DNA from 3 places in the Streptomyces sp. NPDC058579 genome. Region 1 is predicted to be linked to each of the others. Evidence: riboswitches for the same ligand, from Rfam matches in the RefSeq annotation. Region 1 holds a riboswitch; each other region holds the start of a gene.
What was found. Region 1 has a riboswitch for cobalamin ahead of ACFWRO_RS04975 (prenyltransferase/squalene oxidase repeat-containing protein). Riboswitches for the same ligand answer to the same signal wherever they lie in the genome.

Region 1 (5,383 bases):
CGCGCCTTCGCGATCGGCGCCTTGTACGCGTCGGCGTCGAGGGACATGCCCTGGACCGCGAGCGCCGCAGAGTTCACGGAGTTGCCGGAGGCGCCGGGGAAGCCGCCGTCCTCCTTCTGCTGGCCGGCCAGCCAGGCCAGCGCCTTGTCAACGGCCGCCTGCGAGGCGGCGTCCGGGAGGAGGTCGAGGGCCATGACGGCCATCGCGGTGGAGTCCACCTCGGCCTGGCTCGGCTCCCCGATCAGGCTCGGCCAGGCGCCCGACGGCTCCTGAAGGCTCTTCAGGTACGCGACGGGTTCGGCCGCCGCGGCCGCCTCGCCGGCCCGGATCTGGGCGATGACGCCCAGGGACTGGGAGAAGACGGACGTGGCGTTGGTGTAGGCGCCCTTGGCGGCGCAGGAGCGGTCCGGTGCCGGGGTCTTGGCGGGGCAGACCGCCGTGGCGAGCGCGGCGATCAGGTCCTTGCCGCCGAAGGCGCGCGGGTCGCGGCCGACGGTCTCGGCCAGGAGCGCCGCCTTGCCGATGGAGCCGCCGCCCGCGTACTTGGTACCGATCTTGGTCCAGTCGTGCACGGTCCGGCCGGTGCCGTCCTTGCCGCCCTTGTCCAGGAAGTCGACGATCGCGCGCAGGGCCGCGTTGTCCTCGCCCGTGGCGGCGAGGGCGTACGCGCCGTCGATCGTCAGGCCGAAGTCGGCGAAGCCGCTGCCGGGGGCGTTCTCGTAGTAGCGGCCCTGGAGGAGGCGGGCGGGGCCGGTGAGGTACGCCGTGCCCTTCCGCAGGTCCGGCCCGTCACCCGGCGCGGGGGTGGGCGTGGGAGTGGGTGTCGGCGTCGGAGTGGGCGTCGGGGTCGGCGTAGGCGTGGGTGTCGGAGTAGGCGTAGGCGTCGCCGTCTTCGTCGTCACCGCCACCAAGTCCGTCTTCGCCCCCGCGATCGCCGCCGATGCCGTCGCGAAGAGCAGCGGGTCGGTCGCGCCTTCCTCGAAGGCGAAGGCCCCGTCCGGCAGTTGCTGCCGGGAGAGCCACGAGACGCCCGCGTCCGCCTGGGCGGTGTCGCCGAAGGCGCGCAGGGCCTGGGCCGCCCAGGCGGTGGGGTGCGCGCTGCCGACGGTCATGTACGAGGCCGCGGGCCAGCCGCCCGTCGGGAGCTGGGACTTCTTCAGCCACTCCCGGCCCTTGGCGACCGTCGCGTCGTGACCGCCCGCCAGCTTCAGGGCCAGCGTGATCAGTCCGGTCGAACTGGCGTCGCTGTCGCACCAGTCACCGGCCCTGATGAAGATCGTGCTGAACCCGCCGTCCTCGCACTGGAGGACCGTGAGCCGGCTGACCGCGTCGGCCGGGGGCGTCACCCCGCCGTTGAGCAGGGCGATGACGGCAAGCGCCTGGCCCTCGGACTGGAAGGCGGTCCGGAAGTCGCCCTTGGTGAAGCAGCCCGGCACCGGTTCGGGCGCCTCCAGGCCGCTGGGGCAGACGTACGTCATGAGGTCGCCGAGCAGGTCGTGACCGCCGAAGTCGCGCGGGTCGAGCCCGGTCGCCTCGGCGACGAGCGCGAGGCGGGCCGCCGCGGTGGCGTCAGGGGCCTGGTCGGTGCCGTTCGGGTAGGCGTACGCGTCTGTCTGCGCGGGAGTGGCCAGGAACGCCGCGGCCTTGCGCGCGACCGGGCTCTCCCGGTCGGCCGCCGCGAGCGCGAGGGCGGCCTCGGCGGTGAGCATGTGGTTCGCGGTCTCGGCGCCCTCGTCGACGACCCGTTCGCCGTCCGTGAGGCGCCCGTTGATCCACCCGGTGGCGGCGGCCACGTCCACGTCACCCGGCGGAACGGGCGGGTTCGTCGTCTCGGTGGGCTCCGGAGTCGTGCCCCCGCCGGCCCGGACGTCGTCGGGGGTGAAGGTGGGCCGGCCGGTGGTGCCGCCGACGTCGGTGCCGCCGTAGACCCAGGCGTCCACGTCACCCGGCTTCAGCGTGCGGGCCATCGCGCCGAGCGGGCTGTACGACCAGTTCTTCTGGCCCGGGGAGGCGATCCAGTACGACCAGTACGCGGTCGCCTGTGGCGTGAGGACGCACGCCTCCTTGTCCGGGGTGGGGTACTCCGTACCGGAGTTGAAGGGTCCGTACCCGATCCGGCAGATGAACGCCGGGCCGTCGTGCTCGGTGCCCTTCGTGGTGAACCCGGCGTCCCGGAGGAGTTCGTAGCCGGTGGAGGGGCTGGTGTCGCAGCCGCGTTCCACGGTGCCGCCGAAGGGGCCGAAGTCCACGGCCACGACAGCGCCGGTGGTGGCCGTGCAGTCCTCGATCGGGTCGGCGCTCGCGGAGTTCGGCAGCGAGAGGAAGCCCACGGCGGCGGCGAGAGCCAGGAGGAACGCCGTCACCAACGACAGGGGCCGTCGACCGGACCCCGTCCATCGTCTCGCCCGCTGTGCGGTCACCACCGTGGCCCCTCGTCCCTGCCGGACGGCTGCGCACGTGGCGGTACGCCCCGGTGCGCAGGCACCAAGGGGCGGTGTCGACCACGCCGTAGTCCGCGACGGCGTTCCTCGCTCAACTGACTTTCACCCCAGGCAATCCGGCTCGCCCGGGATGTGAGCCGGGCCTACGGTTGCGGGTCAGCGCCGGAATTCGACCGGCTTCCCCTGGAGCTGAGTGCTTATCAGCCGGAATGGAACACGGATTCGGGCGGGCCGTCAAGGTGGCGTGGCTCTCATCGGCAGCCCTGGAGGACCGCGTCGCCCGTCCCCCTCCGAGGGTCGCTGGCGCACTGCTGACCCCTGGGGTAGCGTCCAGGGCTGCCACATGGGGGAACCCGGTGAGAAGCCGGGGCTGACGCGCAGCGGTATGGGACGGCCGAGACCGGTTCCCGAGCCCGAATGCCCATGGGGCGAGCAAGTTCAGGAAGTCGACCACGCGTTCCGGACGGCGGCCCCCGGCGAATCCCGTTCCCCGGCCGTGCCCACGCACGGCGCGGTACGGCTCCGGGACCGGTCGGCGTCCCCCGACCCAGGAGCAGTCCATGCCCCGTCCCCGCTCGCAGCGCCGTCTCGCGCTCGCCCTGCCCGCCGCGCTCGGCGCCTTCGCGCTGACCACCCTGCCCGCCTTCGCGACCTCGAGCCCCGCACAGATCGCCACCTCCAAGACGAACGGTGTGGCGTATCTCAAGTCCCTGCAGGCCGCGGACGGTTCGTACGCCGGCTCCGGACTGTCCAACGAGTGGGCGTTCAGCGCGTTCGCCGCCGCCGGTACGGCCGTCGTCGACGTCGCGCCGGGCGGTGACACGACGAAGAACGCGAGAACCGTCTACCGCAATCTGCTGTCCACGTCCGGCTGGCCCTCGGCCACGCCGGTCGTCACCGACTACGAGCGCGGCACCCTCAACGCGTACGCCGCCGGCATCGACCCGGCCCGGGTCTCCGCCTCCCGCAACCTCATAGCGAACGTCTACGGCTACTGGCAGACGGCCGAGCCGGGCTACTTCGGACCCTCGGGCAACTTCAACGGGACCGTCTTCGCGGCTCTCGCACTCGGCGGCGCCAAGACGCAGGCGGGCACCGCCCGCGTCCCCCAGGCGCTGACCGACTCGCTCGTGACCCGCATCCGGGCCAACCAACACGTGGACGGCGGCTGGACGTTCAGCAAGGCCGAGGGCAACCCCACCGCGCTCAACCAGCCCGGCGACATCGACATGACCGGGGCCGCGATGGCCGCGCTGTGCGTGTCGGGCGTCCCGAACACCGACCCGGACATCGTGCAGGCGAAGAACTTCCTGAAGTCCAAGCTCGTCCTCAACTCCGGTGCGTTCACCTCCCTCTACGGGGTGAACACCAACTCCAACGGCTGGGGCGTCTCGGGCCTGAACGCCTGCGGCATCAACCCGCAGACGGGCGACTTCCTCACCTCCGCGGGCAAGACGCCGGTGGACTTCCTCATCGCCAACCAGTTCAACCCGGGCGGCGGCTTCAAGTACAAGCCCGCCGACACCACTCCGTCCGCGTACTCCTCCATCGACGCGCTGCGCGCCGTCGCAGGCGGCGGCTTCACGGCGGCCCCGCCCGTCCCCGTCACCCCGGGCGCGCCGCAGTGGGTCGCGCAGTCCTCGTTCACCGCGGGTACGGCCACCAAGCTGGCCCTCACGGTCGACGACGGGGCGGGGAGCCTGAAGGTGTGCTCGGTCTCCCTCACGCCCACCGGGGCGACGACCACGCTCGGCGCCGTGCTCGATGCGGCGATCGGCGCCGCCGCTCCGGCCGGCTGCGTCACGAGCGTGACGCCCTCGGCGGGCAGCGGCACCATCACCGCCGTCAACGGCAAGGCCAACGGCGGGGGCAGCACCTGGAAGGTGAGCGTCGACGGCTCCGCCTTCGCGGGCGCCGACCGCGCCAAGGTGATCAACGTGGGCGACACGATCGCCCTGCGCTGGGGCGTCTGAGGTTCCATGAACGGCCTGGGGCCCGGGAGTTCTCCTCCCGGGCCCCAGCCGGCCATCAGCCCTACTGTGTGTCCGTCGGCTCCTCGAACGCCCGGAGCAGCCGCTCCGCGGCCGTGGTCGCCGTCAACACGCCGTCCCTCAGCTGCCGTTCGACGTCGGGTGCCACCGCGCGGACGGAAGGGTGGGCGTGCAGGCGGCCGAGCAGCTCGTCCCTGACCATCGTCCAGGCCCAGTCGACCTGCTGGTCCCTGCGCCGGGCGGCGAGCCGGCCGGTCGAGTCGAGCAGGGTGCGGTGCTGTTCGAGCCGGTGCCAGACGGTGTCGAGCCCCGTCGACTCGCGGGCGCTGCAGTGCAGGACCGGTGGCGTCCACGCGGCGTCCGCGGCGTGCATCAGCCGGAGCGCGCCCGACAGTTCGCGGGCGGCGGCGCGGGCGTCGCGTTCGTGCGGCCCGTCCGCCTTGTTGACGGCGATCACGTCGGCCAGCTCCAGGACGCCCTTCTTGATGCCCTGCAGCTGGTCGCCCGTCCGCGCCAGGGTGAGCAGCAGGAACGAGTCGACCATCTCGGCCACGGCGGTCTCGGACTGACCGACACCGACGGTCTCGACGAGGACCACGTCGTAACCCGCGGCCTCCATCACGATGATCGACTCGCGCGTCGCCTTGGCGACCCCGCCCAGCGTCCCCGCCGTGGGCGAGGGCCGGACGAAGGCCGCCGGATCCACGGCGAGGCGTTCCATCCGCGTCTTGTCGCCGAGGATGGAGCCGCCGGTCCGGCTGGACGACGGGTCGACGGCGAGCACCGCGACCCGGTGACCGGCGGCGGTCAGCATCGTGCCGAAGGTGTCGATGAACGTCGACTTGCCGACGCCCGGCACACCGCTGATCCCGATCCTTCGCGCCCGGCCGCTGTGCGGCAGCAGCTGGGTCAGCAACTGCTGGGCAAGGACCCGGTGTTGGGGGCGGGTGG
Region 2 (5,383 bases), on a different contig from region 1:
TGTGCCGACGACGACGACCTCGCCGCCGGTCTCCCGGGACTCGGGCGTCACGGCGTCGATACGGGAGGGCAGCACGGCCACCGAGAAGTACGGGACCGTCTCCGGGTCCACGTCCGCCAGGGCCTCCGTCCGCTCGCCCGCCATGAACGCCCGCTCCACGTACCGCGCGTCCTCAAGGCGGCCCGCCCGCTCCAGGGCGCGCCGCACGGTCGGGAACGTCCGGCCGAGCTTCATCACGACCGCCGAGTCGGTGCCCGCGAGCCGGGCCGTCAGCTCGTCCTCGGGCAGGGTGCCGGGGACGATCGTCAGGACCTCCTCGGCCTCGCACAGCGGCTGCCCGAGCCGGGCGGCCGCCGCGCTGACCGAGGTGACACCGGGGATGACGGTGGTGTCGTAACGGTCCGCGAGCCGCTTGTGCATGTGCTGGTACGAGCCGTAGAACAGCGGGTCGCCCTCCGCGAGCACGGCGACCGTGCGGCCGGCGTCCAGGTGGGCGGCGAGCCGGGCGGCGGCCTCCTCGTAGAAGTCGTCGAGGGCGCCCCGGTAGCCGCCGGGGTGGTCCGTGGTCTCGACCGTGAGCGGGTACATCAGCCGCTCCTCGATCTGGTCGGCACGGATGTGCTCGGCCGCTATCGAGCGCGCGATGGACCGGCCGTGCCGGGCCGAGTGGTACGCGATCACGTCGGCGCCCGCGATGGCCTTGACGGCGGCGAGCGTGAGCAGCTCCGGGTCGCCGGGCCCGAGGCCGACCCCGTACAGCTTGCCGGGAGGCGTGGAGTGGCCGCTCATGCCTGGATCTCCGCTTCGTGGGCGAGGGCGTTGATCGCGGCGGCGGTCATGGCGCTGCCGCCGCGCCGGCCGCGTACGACGAGGTAGTCGAGGCCGAGCGGCTCGCCCCGGTCGGCGAGGGCGTCCTTGGACTCGGCGGCGCCGATGAACCCGACCGGGATGCCGAGGACGGCGGCGGGTTTCCCCGCCCCCTTGGCGACCATCTCCAGGAGGTGGAAGAGCGCGGTGGGCGCGTTGCCGATGGCGACGACGGAGCCTTCGAGGCGGTCGCGCCAGAGTTCGAGGGCGGCGGCGCTGCGGGTGGTGCCGAGTTCGGCGGCGAGCGCGGGCACGGACGGGTCGGAGAGCGTGCAGACGACCTCGTTGTCGGCGGGCAGCCGCTTGCGGGTGACGCCGCTGGCGACCATCTGCGCGTCGCACAGGATCGGCGCCCCGGCGCGCAGGGCGGCGCGGGCGCGGGAGACGACCTGCGGGGAGTGCGCGATGTCTCGGACGAGGTCGGTCATGCCGCAGGCGTGGATCATGCGGACGGCGACCTGGGCGACGTCGGCGGGCAGCCCCCCGAGGTCCGCCTCGGCGCGGATCGTGGCAAAGGACCGGCGGTAGATCTCCGCGCCGTCCTTCTCGTAGTCGAACATCCTGGTGCTCTCGCTCATCTCGTGGTTGCTGAGGGGACGCGGGCCGCCGCGACGGCTTCGGGGAGGTCGGTACGGAGGGTGGGGCGCCCATCGACGAGGTACGCGCCCTCGCCGGTGGCGACGACGTCGACCCACGCGGGGGCCTGCGGGTGGCCGCAGCGCCGCTCGCACCCGGAGAAGTGGACGGGGAGCAGCCCGCGGAGGCCAGGAACGGCGTCCGGGACGGCGTCGCCCGGGACGGCGTCCGCGCGGACATCGGCGAGGGACTTGGCGCAGCCGGGAAGCCCGGTGCAGGCGCCGACGCCCGCCCAGGGGGAGCGGGGGTCGGTGATGAGCCCGTACGCGTCGAGCTCGCGCAGCCGGCTCGCGACGGCGGTCCGGTCGGCGAAGCCGGTGACGACGGCCCCGCGCCAGGGGGTGAGCCGCACCTCGCCGCCGCTCGCGGCGAGCGCCCGCAGCTGGGCGGCGGTCAGCCGCCCGAGGGGCGCGAGGACGTGCAGGGCGTGCGCACCGAGGAGCCCGGGAGCGTGCGGGGCAGCGGGTGGCGGTGCGGTCGCAGATACGGTCTCCGATGCCGACACGGGCTCCGATGCCGGTACAGCCTCCGCCGCGATCCCGGCCCCCGCGAGGGCGCCCGCCAGATCCGGCTCGTGCCCCTCGGGCAGCTCCCGCACCCGCCAGGCACCGTTCCCGGCTGTGCGGGCGGCGTCCAGGAAGGCCCCGGCGGCGGCGAGCGCGGCCCGGGGCGCGTCGGCGGCGGGGACCAGGAAGTCCCGCCGGCCCACCCGTACCCGTACCGAACCCCGTCCTGCGACCAACGTCACATCCCCGCCGAGCCCCGCCACATCGCCCCGCCCGTCGTCCAGGACGAAGAGGAACCGGCCGGACAGGGCCGCCGTCCACGGCCGCGCGCACAGCAGCGCGTCCAGCTCGCGGGCCCACAACTGCACGTCACCGTGGCCGAGTCCGTCGAGCCCGGCCGCCGGGGAGGCCACGATGTTCCGGACCCGCTCATGGGTCTGGGAGGGCAGCAGCCCGGCGTCCGAGAGCCGCCCGGCCAGCTCGCCCCCGCACCCCTCACCGAGCCCGCGCAGCTCCACGTTCCCCCGCGACGTGACACTGACCCGCCCGTCGCCGAGCTCCTCCGCCACCGATGCCAGTACGAGTACCTGACGTGCCGTCAACACCCCTGCGGGCAGCCGAAGTCGAGCGAGCCGCCCGTCGTCGGCGGCATGCAGCCGAAGCGCCCCGGGGCAGGCGTCACCACGGTCCCGTACGGGCGGTTCGCCCGGCTTGGGTGTTGTGGGTGGGGTGGGCGGCATGGCGGCGAGCATACCCACGTCGCCGGCGGGCAAGACCCGGCCCCGAAGAGGCACGATCTACTATGCAGATCGGCATGGGGTCCCAGGACCCCGGGGAGGAAGCCCGGTGAGAATCCGGCGCGGTCCCGCCACTGTGAGCCGGGTCCCGGAAGGGGCCCGGTGAGTCAGGAACTCCTGCCGTCCACACGACCACCCGGGGCGCGGACAACCCCGAGGAAGGCCTGCGCACGCATGCGAATTCTGTTGCTGTCGCACTCCGACACCGACCTGCTCAGCGCCCGCGCGGCCGGCCGTCCGGTCGAGTACCGGTTCGCCAACCCCTCCCGGCTGACCCTGGACGACCTGCCCGGGCTCCTCGACGGCGCCGACCTCGTGCTCGTCCGGCTCCTCGGCGGGCTGCGGGCCTGGGAGGACGGCCTCGACGCGCTGCGCGCCGCCGGAAAGCCGCTGGTCGTGCTCTCCGGCGAACAGGCCCCCGACGCCCAGCTCATGGAGACCTCCACCGTCCCCGTCGGCGTGGCCACCGAGGCCCACGCCTACCTGGCGCACGGCGGCCCGGCCAACCTGGAGCAGCTCGCCCGGTTCCTCTCCGACACCGTGCTGCTGACCGGCCACGGCTTCGAGGCCCCGGCCGCCGCGCCGACCTGGGGGCCGCTGGAGCGCAAGCCCCGGACGACCGACGGCCCGACCGTCGCCGTGCTGTACTACCGCGCCCACCACATGAGCGGCAACACCGCCTTCGTCGACTCCCTCTGCGAGGCGATCGAGGACGCCGGCGCCCGCGCCCTGCCGCTCTACGTCGCCTCCCTGCGCGCCCCCGAGCCCGAGCTGATCGAGACGCTCAAGCGCGCCGACGCGATCGTCACCACGGTCCTCGCCGCCGGTGGCACCAAGCCCGCCGAGGCGCAGGCCGGCGGCGACGAGGACGCCTGGGACGCGGGCGCGCTCGCCGCCCTCGACGTACCGATCCTGCAGGCGCTCTGCCTGACCGGTTCGCGCGCGGCCTGGGAGGAGAGCGACGAGGGTCTCTCGCCGCTGGACGCTGCCAGCCAGATCGCCGTGCCCGAGTTCGACGGCCGCCTGATCACCGTCCCGTTCTCCTTCAAGGAGATCGACGAGGACGGTCTCCCGGCGTACGTCGCCGACACCGAGCGCGCCGCCCGCGTCGCCGGGATCGCCGTGCGCCACGCCCGGCTGCGGCACATCCCGAACGCCGAGAAGAAGCTCGCGCTCGTCCTCTCCGCGTACCCGACGAAGCACTCCCGGATCGGCAACGCGGTCGGCCTGGACACCCCCGCCTCCGCCGTCGCCCTCCTGCGGCGGCTGATCGCCGAGGGGTACGACTTCGGGGCCGAGGCCGAGATCCCGGGCCTGGTCTCCGGCGACGGCGACGAGCTGATCTACGCCCTGATCGAGGCCGGCGGCCACGACCAGGACTGGCTGACCGAGGAGCAGCTGGCCCGCAACCCCGTCCGCATCCCGGCGGCCGACTACAAGCGCTGGTACGCGACCCTCCCGGCCGAGCTGCGCGAGGGCGTCGAGGAGCACTGGGGCCCGGCGCCCGGCGAGATGTTCCTCGACCGGTCCCGCAACCCGGAGGGCGACATCGTCCTCGCCGCGCTGCGGCGCGGGAACCTGCTGATCCTCATCCAGCCGCCGCGCGGCTTCGGCGAGAACCCGATCGCGATCTACCACGACCCCGATCTCCCGCCGTCCCACCACTACTTGGCCGCCTACCGCTGGATCGCGGCGCGCGCCGAGGACGGGGGCTTCGGGGCGGACGCGATGGTCCACCTCGGCAAGCACGGCAACCTGGAGTGGCTGCCGGGCAAGAACGCGGGCCTGTCGGCCGCGTGCGGCCCGGACGCGGCGCTCGGCGACATCCCGCTGATCTACCCGTTCCTGGTCAACGACCCGGGCGAGGGCACGCAGGCCAAGCGGCGCGTGCACGCCACGCTCGTCGACCACCTGGTGCCGCCGATGGCCCGCGCCGACTCGTACGGCGACATCGCGCGCCTGGAGCAGCTGCTCGACGAGTACGCGCAGATCTCCTCCATGGACCCCTCCAAGCTGCCCGCGATCCGGGCGCAGATCTGGACGCTGATCCAGGCGGCGAAGCTCGACCACGACCTGGGGATGGAGGACCGCCCGGAGGACGACGGCTTCGACGACTTCCTGCTGCACGTGGACGGCTGGCTCTGCGAGGTCAAGGACGCGCAGATCCGCGACGGTCTGCACGTGCTCGGCGGGGCGCCGACCGGCCCCGAGCGGGTCAACCTCGTGCTCTCGATCCTGCGCGCCCGCCAGATCTGGGGCGGTACGCAGGCCCTGCCGGGTCTCCGCGAGGCGCTCGGCCTGGACGAGTCGGCCGCGACCCGGACCACCGCCGACGAGGCGGAGGCGACGGCGCGCGAGCTGGTCGAGGCGATGGAGTCGGCGGACTGGTCGGTGGACGCGGTCGCGTCGGTCGCCGCCGCGCACGGCCCCGATGTCGCCGCGGTCCTCCGCTTCGCGTGCGAGCAGGTCGTCCCGCGCCTGGCCGCCACGACCGACGAACTCACCCACGCCGTCCACGCGTTGAACGGCGGCTTCGTGCCCGCCGGCCCCTCGGGCTCGCCCCTCCGGGGCCTGGTC
Region 3 (5,383 bases), on a different contig from region 1:
CGACTCGCGGACCGCGCCCCGCAGGGAGACCCGCAGTCCGTCCTCCTCGTCGATGCCGAGCCCGTGCGCGTACGGCAGGACACCGTACGTACGCCGCCCGGTCAGCCCCAGCAGCATGTCGAGCCCCGGCTCGAGCAGGGTCACGTCGCCGCGGAACTTGTTCACGAGATAGCCCGCGATCAGCTCCTGGTCCTCCGGCGCGAGCAGCGCCGTCGTGCCGAAGAACTGGGCGAACACCCCGCCCCGGTCGATGTCCCCGACCACGAGCACCGGCAGCCGCGCGGCCCGCGCGATGCCCATGTTCACGATGTCGGTCCGGCGCAGGTTGATCTCGGCCGGACTGCCCGCCCCCTCGCAGATCACGGCGTCATACGTGCCCCGCAGCTCCTCCAGGCACGCCATCACCGGCTCGAAGAGCTCCTTCTGCCGCCCCCCGTGGTAGCCGCGCGCGCTCAACTCGCCCACCGGCTTGCCCATCAGGACGACCTGGCTGGAGCGGTCGCTGCCCGGCTTCAGGAGGACCGGGTTCATCAGCGCGGTCGGCTCGACCCGGGCCGCCTGGGCCTGCATGGCCTGTGCCCGGCCGATCTCCGCGCCCTCCCGGGTCACGAAGGAGTTCAGGGACATGTTCTGGCCCTTGAACGGGGCGACCTTCACGCCCTGCCGGACCAGCCAGCGGCAGATGCCCGCCGTGACGACGCTCTTGCCCGCGTCGGACGTGGTCCCGGCGACCAGCAGCCCGCCGCCCCTCATATCGTCCTCCGCTTCACCGCACGCGCCTTCAGCGCGCCCGCCACGATCCGTCCGCCCACACAGACGGCGAGCGTAAGCCCCGTCACCCGGCGCGAGAGCCGGACCGCCCGTTCGATGTCCGCGACCTCCACGGCCCGTCCCTCCCCGTTCAGTACGGGCCGGTGCTCGACCCGGCCGCCGTACGACAGCGTCCCGCCGAGCCGTACCCCGAGCGCCCCCGCGAAGGAGGCCTCCACCGGGCCGGCGTTGGGGCTCGGGTGCTTCGCCGCGTCCGCCTTCCAGGCGCGTACCGCCCCCCGCGGATCGCCCCCGGCCACCGTCGCCAGCGCGGCGGTCAGCCGGGCGCCCGGCCAGCCGGCCACGTCGTCGAGCCGGGCCGAGGCCCAGCCGAACCGCCGGTACCGTGCCGACCGGTGGCCGACCATGGCGTCCAGGGTGTTCACCGCCCGGAAGCCGACCAGGCCCGGTACGCCCGCGACCGCGCCCCAGACCAGGGCCCCTACGACGGCGTCGGAGGTGTTCTCGGCGACGGACTCCACGACCGCGCGGGCCATTGCCGGACCGTCCAGGGACTGCGGATCGCGCCCGCAGAGATGGGGGAGCCGCTCCCGGGCCACGTCCAGGTCGCCGGCGGCGAGCGCCCCGCCGATCGCGCGGGCCTCCCGGCCCAGGGTCGTCCCGCCGACGACGGCCCACACGGCGGCGGCGGTCAGCGCGGCGGAGGCCCGGGGGTGGTCACGTACGGTACGGGCGGCCAGCGCGGCGGCGCCCGCGGCGCCCGTGACACAGACGGCGGTGTGCAGCGCGCCCCACCCGCGGTGGTCGCGCCAGAGCAGCTTCTCGACGGCCCCTGCGGCGCGCCCGAACGCGGCGACCGGGTGGCCGCGGCGGGGGTCGCCGACGATCAGATCGGCGGCAAGGCCGGCGGCCGCGCCGTAAGCGAATACACCTGGGGCAGCACTGCGGCCGGGCATGGCGCTGTGTCCTCACTCAGGGTCCGCGCCCTGGCTCGACGTGACCGGCGGCGAGAGTTCCTGGCTCCCGGGGGAGCGACTCCCCGGTCACAGTGGCGGGACCGCGCCGGATTCGCACCGGGCTTCCTCTGTTTGCCGCCGTAATGGCCCCGGAAGTCCACCACGTGTGCGAACACCCGTCAACTCACGCTTGACCTGCGGCGGGACACTGTGCGAAGCACCACACGGACCCGGTGAAACGACGACCGGGCGGGCCGCACCCGAAGGTGCGACCCGCCCGGCCGGCGGAGCGGGATCGTCGTCAGACGACGATCAGATAGATGCCGTACGCGACGGCCGCCGCGCAGAGCGCGAAGCAGGCGTACGCGCCGGTGCGCGCCATGGCCGCGGAGCCGCCCTGGGCCGCGGCCTGCTCCTGCTTGGAGAGGCCGATGATGCCGAGGGTGAAGAGGCCCACGAGGGCGACGGTCGCCACGAGGCTGACTCCGAAGACGGAGCCGAGAGCTGCCCAGTCGATCTTCATGTCGTTGGTTCCTTACACCGCGGCCGAGGCGGCGGGGGCTGCCGGGTCCGTGGGGGCCGGCGAGGGGATGGTGGTCTTGAGGTCGTCGTCCGCGACGGTGGCGAAGGAACCGGCGGGGGCCGGCGGGGTGACGGCCGCGATGGCGGTGGTCACGACGCCCGCGGGCTCGCCGTCGATCTCGTCGGCCGTGACGTTGTGGTGGTCGACCGGCTTGCGGCGGGAGAGCGCCCAGATGACCGCCGAGCCGGCGACCAGGAGGACCGCGACGACGGCGACGCCCCAGGGGCCCTGCTTGGTGAGGAACTCGGCGCCGGCGCCGACCAGGCCCGCGGCGGGCAGGGTCAGACCCCAGGCGACGAACATCCGGGTGGCGGTCGACCAGCGGACGACACCGCCCTTGCGGCCGAGGCCCGCGCCCATCACGGCGCCGGAGCAGGACTGCGTGGTGGAGAGCGAGAAGCCCAGGTTGGACGAGGCCAGGATGACCGTGGCCGCGCTGGTCTGGGCGGCGAAGCCCTGCTGCGGCTGGAGGTCGGTGAGGCCCTTGCCCATGGTGCGGATGATGCGCCAGCCGCCGAGGTAGGTGCCGAGCGCGATGGCGATACCGGCGGAGACGACGACCCACATCGGGGGGTTGGAGCCGGGGGCGAGGACGCCGCCGGTGACCAGGGCGAGGGTGATGACACCCATCGTCTTCTGCGCGTCGTTGGTGCCGTGGGCGAGGGAGACGAGACCGGCGGAGGCGATCTGGCCGGCCCGGAAGCCCTTTGCGGTGGCCTTCGTCTCCGTCTTGGAGCCGAGCTTGTACGTCAGCTTGGTGGCCGCCATCGCGGCGAGGCCGGCGACGAGCGGCGCGGCGATCGCGGGGATCAGGACCTTGCTGACCACGGTCGAGCCGTTGACGGCCGACCAGCCGGCCGACATCACGGCCGCGCCGATCAGTCCGCCGAAGAGTGCGTGGGAGGAGCTGGACGGCAGACCCAGGAGCCAGGTCAGCAGATTCCAGAGGATGGCGCCGACGAGCGCCGCGAAGATCACTTCAGTACGAATGCCCTGTTCGTTGATGATCCCGCCGGAGATCGTCTTGGCGACCTCGACGGACAGGAAGGCACCGACCAGGTTGAGCACGGCGGACATGGCCACCGCGGTCTTGGGCTTGAGGGCACCGGTCGAGATGGTCGTCGCCATCGCGTTGGCGGTGTCGTGGAAACCGTTCGTGAAATCGAACACGAGAGCTGTCACGACCACAATCGCGAGCAGCAGCGTGATGTGTTCCATTTACCCAGGCAATCGTTTGACGTCAGTGGCTGGACGAACGTAGGCAACCTGAGTGAACGGAAGGTGAACTGGGCCGGGCGTTGTGGTGTCCCAAATCGGGTTCCAGCCATTCCGCTTGAGCCGCCGAGGGGCCTTGCGTGAACGCTCTGTCCACGATGTGAGCGCCGTGCGACCCCGGGTAATCCGTGCCGTCACCGGAAACAGGGGACATCGCCCGCTTCGCCCACCCTCGCCCGTGTCAGCCCGTGGACGGGCCCGGAGGGTCGTCATCCCGCCGAGGGACCCGCAACGAGATCCACGTCACTCTCACAGGGGACCGCCACGGGCGGGTTCGTCCGGTGGCAGCCCCGGCCCGACGTGTCGACACTGGGACCGTGCGCCCCGCTACAGCGACGGCAGCGGCCGTCACCACTCTGCTCGGTGCCGGTGCGGCCGCGCTCGCGGCCGGTCGGTACGCCGGTGACATCGCCCTGAAGGCGACGTCAGGACGGCCCCTGCCCGGCGACCCCCGGCTCACCGTGCACGCCACGGGCCCCGGCCAGGTCACCCTGACCCGCAGCCTCGCCTCCCTGCGCCCCGGTACGTACGGGATCGAGGGCCCCGGCGTCCACGCGGTCGTGGGCCCGGTCCTCGACCGCGTGCCGCACACCGCCGACACCGTCGTACGGCGCCTGGAACGCGTCGAGCACGGCGACCTGGGCCCCGGCGCCCGGGTCCGGCTCACGCCCGAGCTGCACAGCGGCACCCCGGAGACCGCCCTCGGCGTGGCCCAGGAGGACGTCGAGATCCCCGGCGAACTCGGCTCCCTCCCCGCCTGGCTCGTCCCCGGGCCGCGCTCCACCTGGGTCATCGCCCTGCACGGCATCGGCACCACCCGCCGGCACCCCCTGAACCTCGTCCCCTTCCTCTCCCGCCGGCAGATCCCCGTCCTCTGCCTCTCCTACCGGGGCGACGAGGGCGCGCCGCAGTCCCCGGACGGCCTCGGCCACCTCGGCGACTCCGAGTGGCGCGACGTCGACGCGGCCGTCCGCTACGCCGTCCGCCGGGGCGCCGAGCACGTCGTCCTGCACGGCTGGGGGACCGGCGCCACGATGGCCCTGCACGCCGCCGCCGAATCCGGCGTACGGGACGTCATCCGCGGCCTCGTCCTGGACTCCCCGGTCCTCGACCGGGAGGCCACCCTGCGCAACCTCGCCGCCGCCCGGGGCGTCCCTGGACCGCTGCTCCCGCTCGCCGTGCGCGCCGCGACCGGCCGGGGCTGGCCCCACGGCGACCGGCTCCCGGAAGTCGCCGACCCGGCCGCCCTGCGCGTACCGACGCTCGTCCTGCACGGCCCCGGCGACACGATCGCCCCCTGGGAACCCTCCCTCGAACTGGCCGCCCGCCGACCGGAACTGGTCACCCTCCACACCGTCAGGAACGCCCCGCACGCCGCGATGTGGAACGCCGACCCGATCCGCTACGAGGAGGCCCTGCGCCGCTTCCTCACCCCCCTTCTGTAGCGCTCCCGCGAGCCCTCCACGAGTCTTCCGCTTGCCCCGCGCCGGGCCGCGGTGGCGCCACGGCCGGGGCCCGGCGCGGGCGTCCTTCGATTCCGATTGGGCTTTCGGGCCGTCAACGGGAAGACTGCCTCCGTGACGTCTCGAAAGCCCGATGAGCAATTGGCGCGCAACTCCAGACTCCGACTTGTCCGACCGCGGGCACTCGCCACCGCCCGGCGGGCCGTGACGACCCGGCGCACCCGCCCGGCCCCGCGCCCGCCGGAGGGCACTCCGCCCCGCGCGGAACTGGCCCGCCAGGCCCGGACCGTCCTCGCCGACGCCGTACGGATCGCCCGCTGGGCGGCCCTCGACGC

Region 2: another riboswitch for cobalamin. It lies ahead of cobN (cobaltochelatase subunit CobN); the one in region 1 lies ahead of ACFWRO_RS04975 (prenyltransferase/squalene oxidase repeat-containing protein).
Region 3: another riboswitch for cobalamin. It lies ahead of ACFWRO_RS25050 (cobalamin biosynthesis protein); the one in region 1 lies ahead of ACFWRO_RS04975 (prenyltransferase/squalene oxidase repeat-containing protein).

Annotation. Positions count from the first base shown of each region.
Region 1 covers NZ_JBHXPI010000002.1:464,747-470,129, forward strand. Annotated here, with positions in the region: gene ACFWRO_RS04975 (prenyltransferase/squalene oxidase repeat-containing protein) at 1-2,363, opposite strand, end outside; cobalamin riboswitch at 2,530-2,668, opposite strand; cobalamin riboswitch at 2,788-2,864, shown strand; gene ACFWRO_RS04980 (hypothetical protein) at 3,002-4,414, shown strand; gene meaB (methylmalonyl Co-A mutase-associated GTPase MeaB) at 4,476-5,383, opposite strand, start outside.
Region 2 covers NZ_JBHXPI010000001.1:249,897-255,279, reverse strand. Annotated here, with positions in the region: gene ACFWRO_RS01215 (precorrin-2 C(20)-methyltransferase) at 1-789, opposite strand, end outside; gene ACFWRO_RS01210 (precorrin-8X methylmutase) at 786-1,427, opposite strand; gene ACFWRO_RS01205 (cobalamin biosynthesis protein CobG) at 1,442-2,761, opposite strand; cobalamin riboswitch at 2,805-2,944, shown strand; gene cobN (cobaltochelatase subunit CobN) at 2,981-5,383, shown strand, end outside.
Region 3 covers NZ_JBHXPI010000026.1:17,328-22,710, forward strand. Annotated here, with positions in the region: gene ACFWRO_RS25045 (cobyric acid synthase) at 1-753, opposite strand, end outside; gene ACFWRO_RS25050 (cobalamin biosynthesis protein) at 750-1,727, opposite strand; cobalamin riboswitch at 1,759-1,904, opposite strand; gene ACFWRO_RS25055 (hypothetical protein) at 2,029-2,250, opposite strand; gene ACFWRO_RS25060 (anion permease) at 2,263-3,528, opposite strand; gene ACFWRO_RS25065 (alpha/beta hydrolase) at 3,903-5,030, shown strand; gene ACFWRO_RS25070 (hypothetical protein) at 5,163-5,383, shown strand, end outside.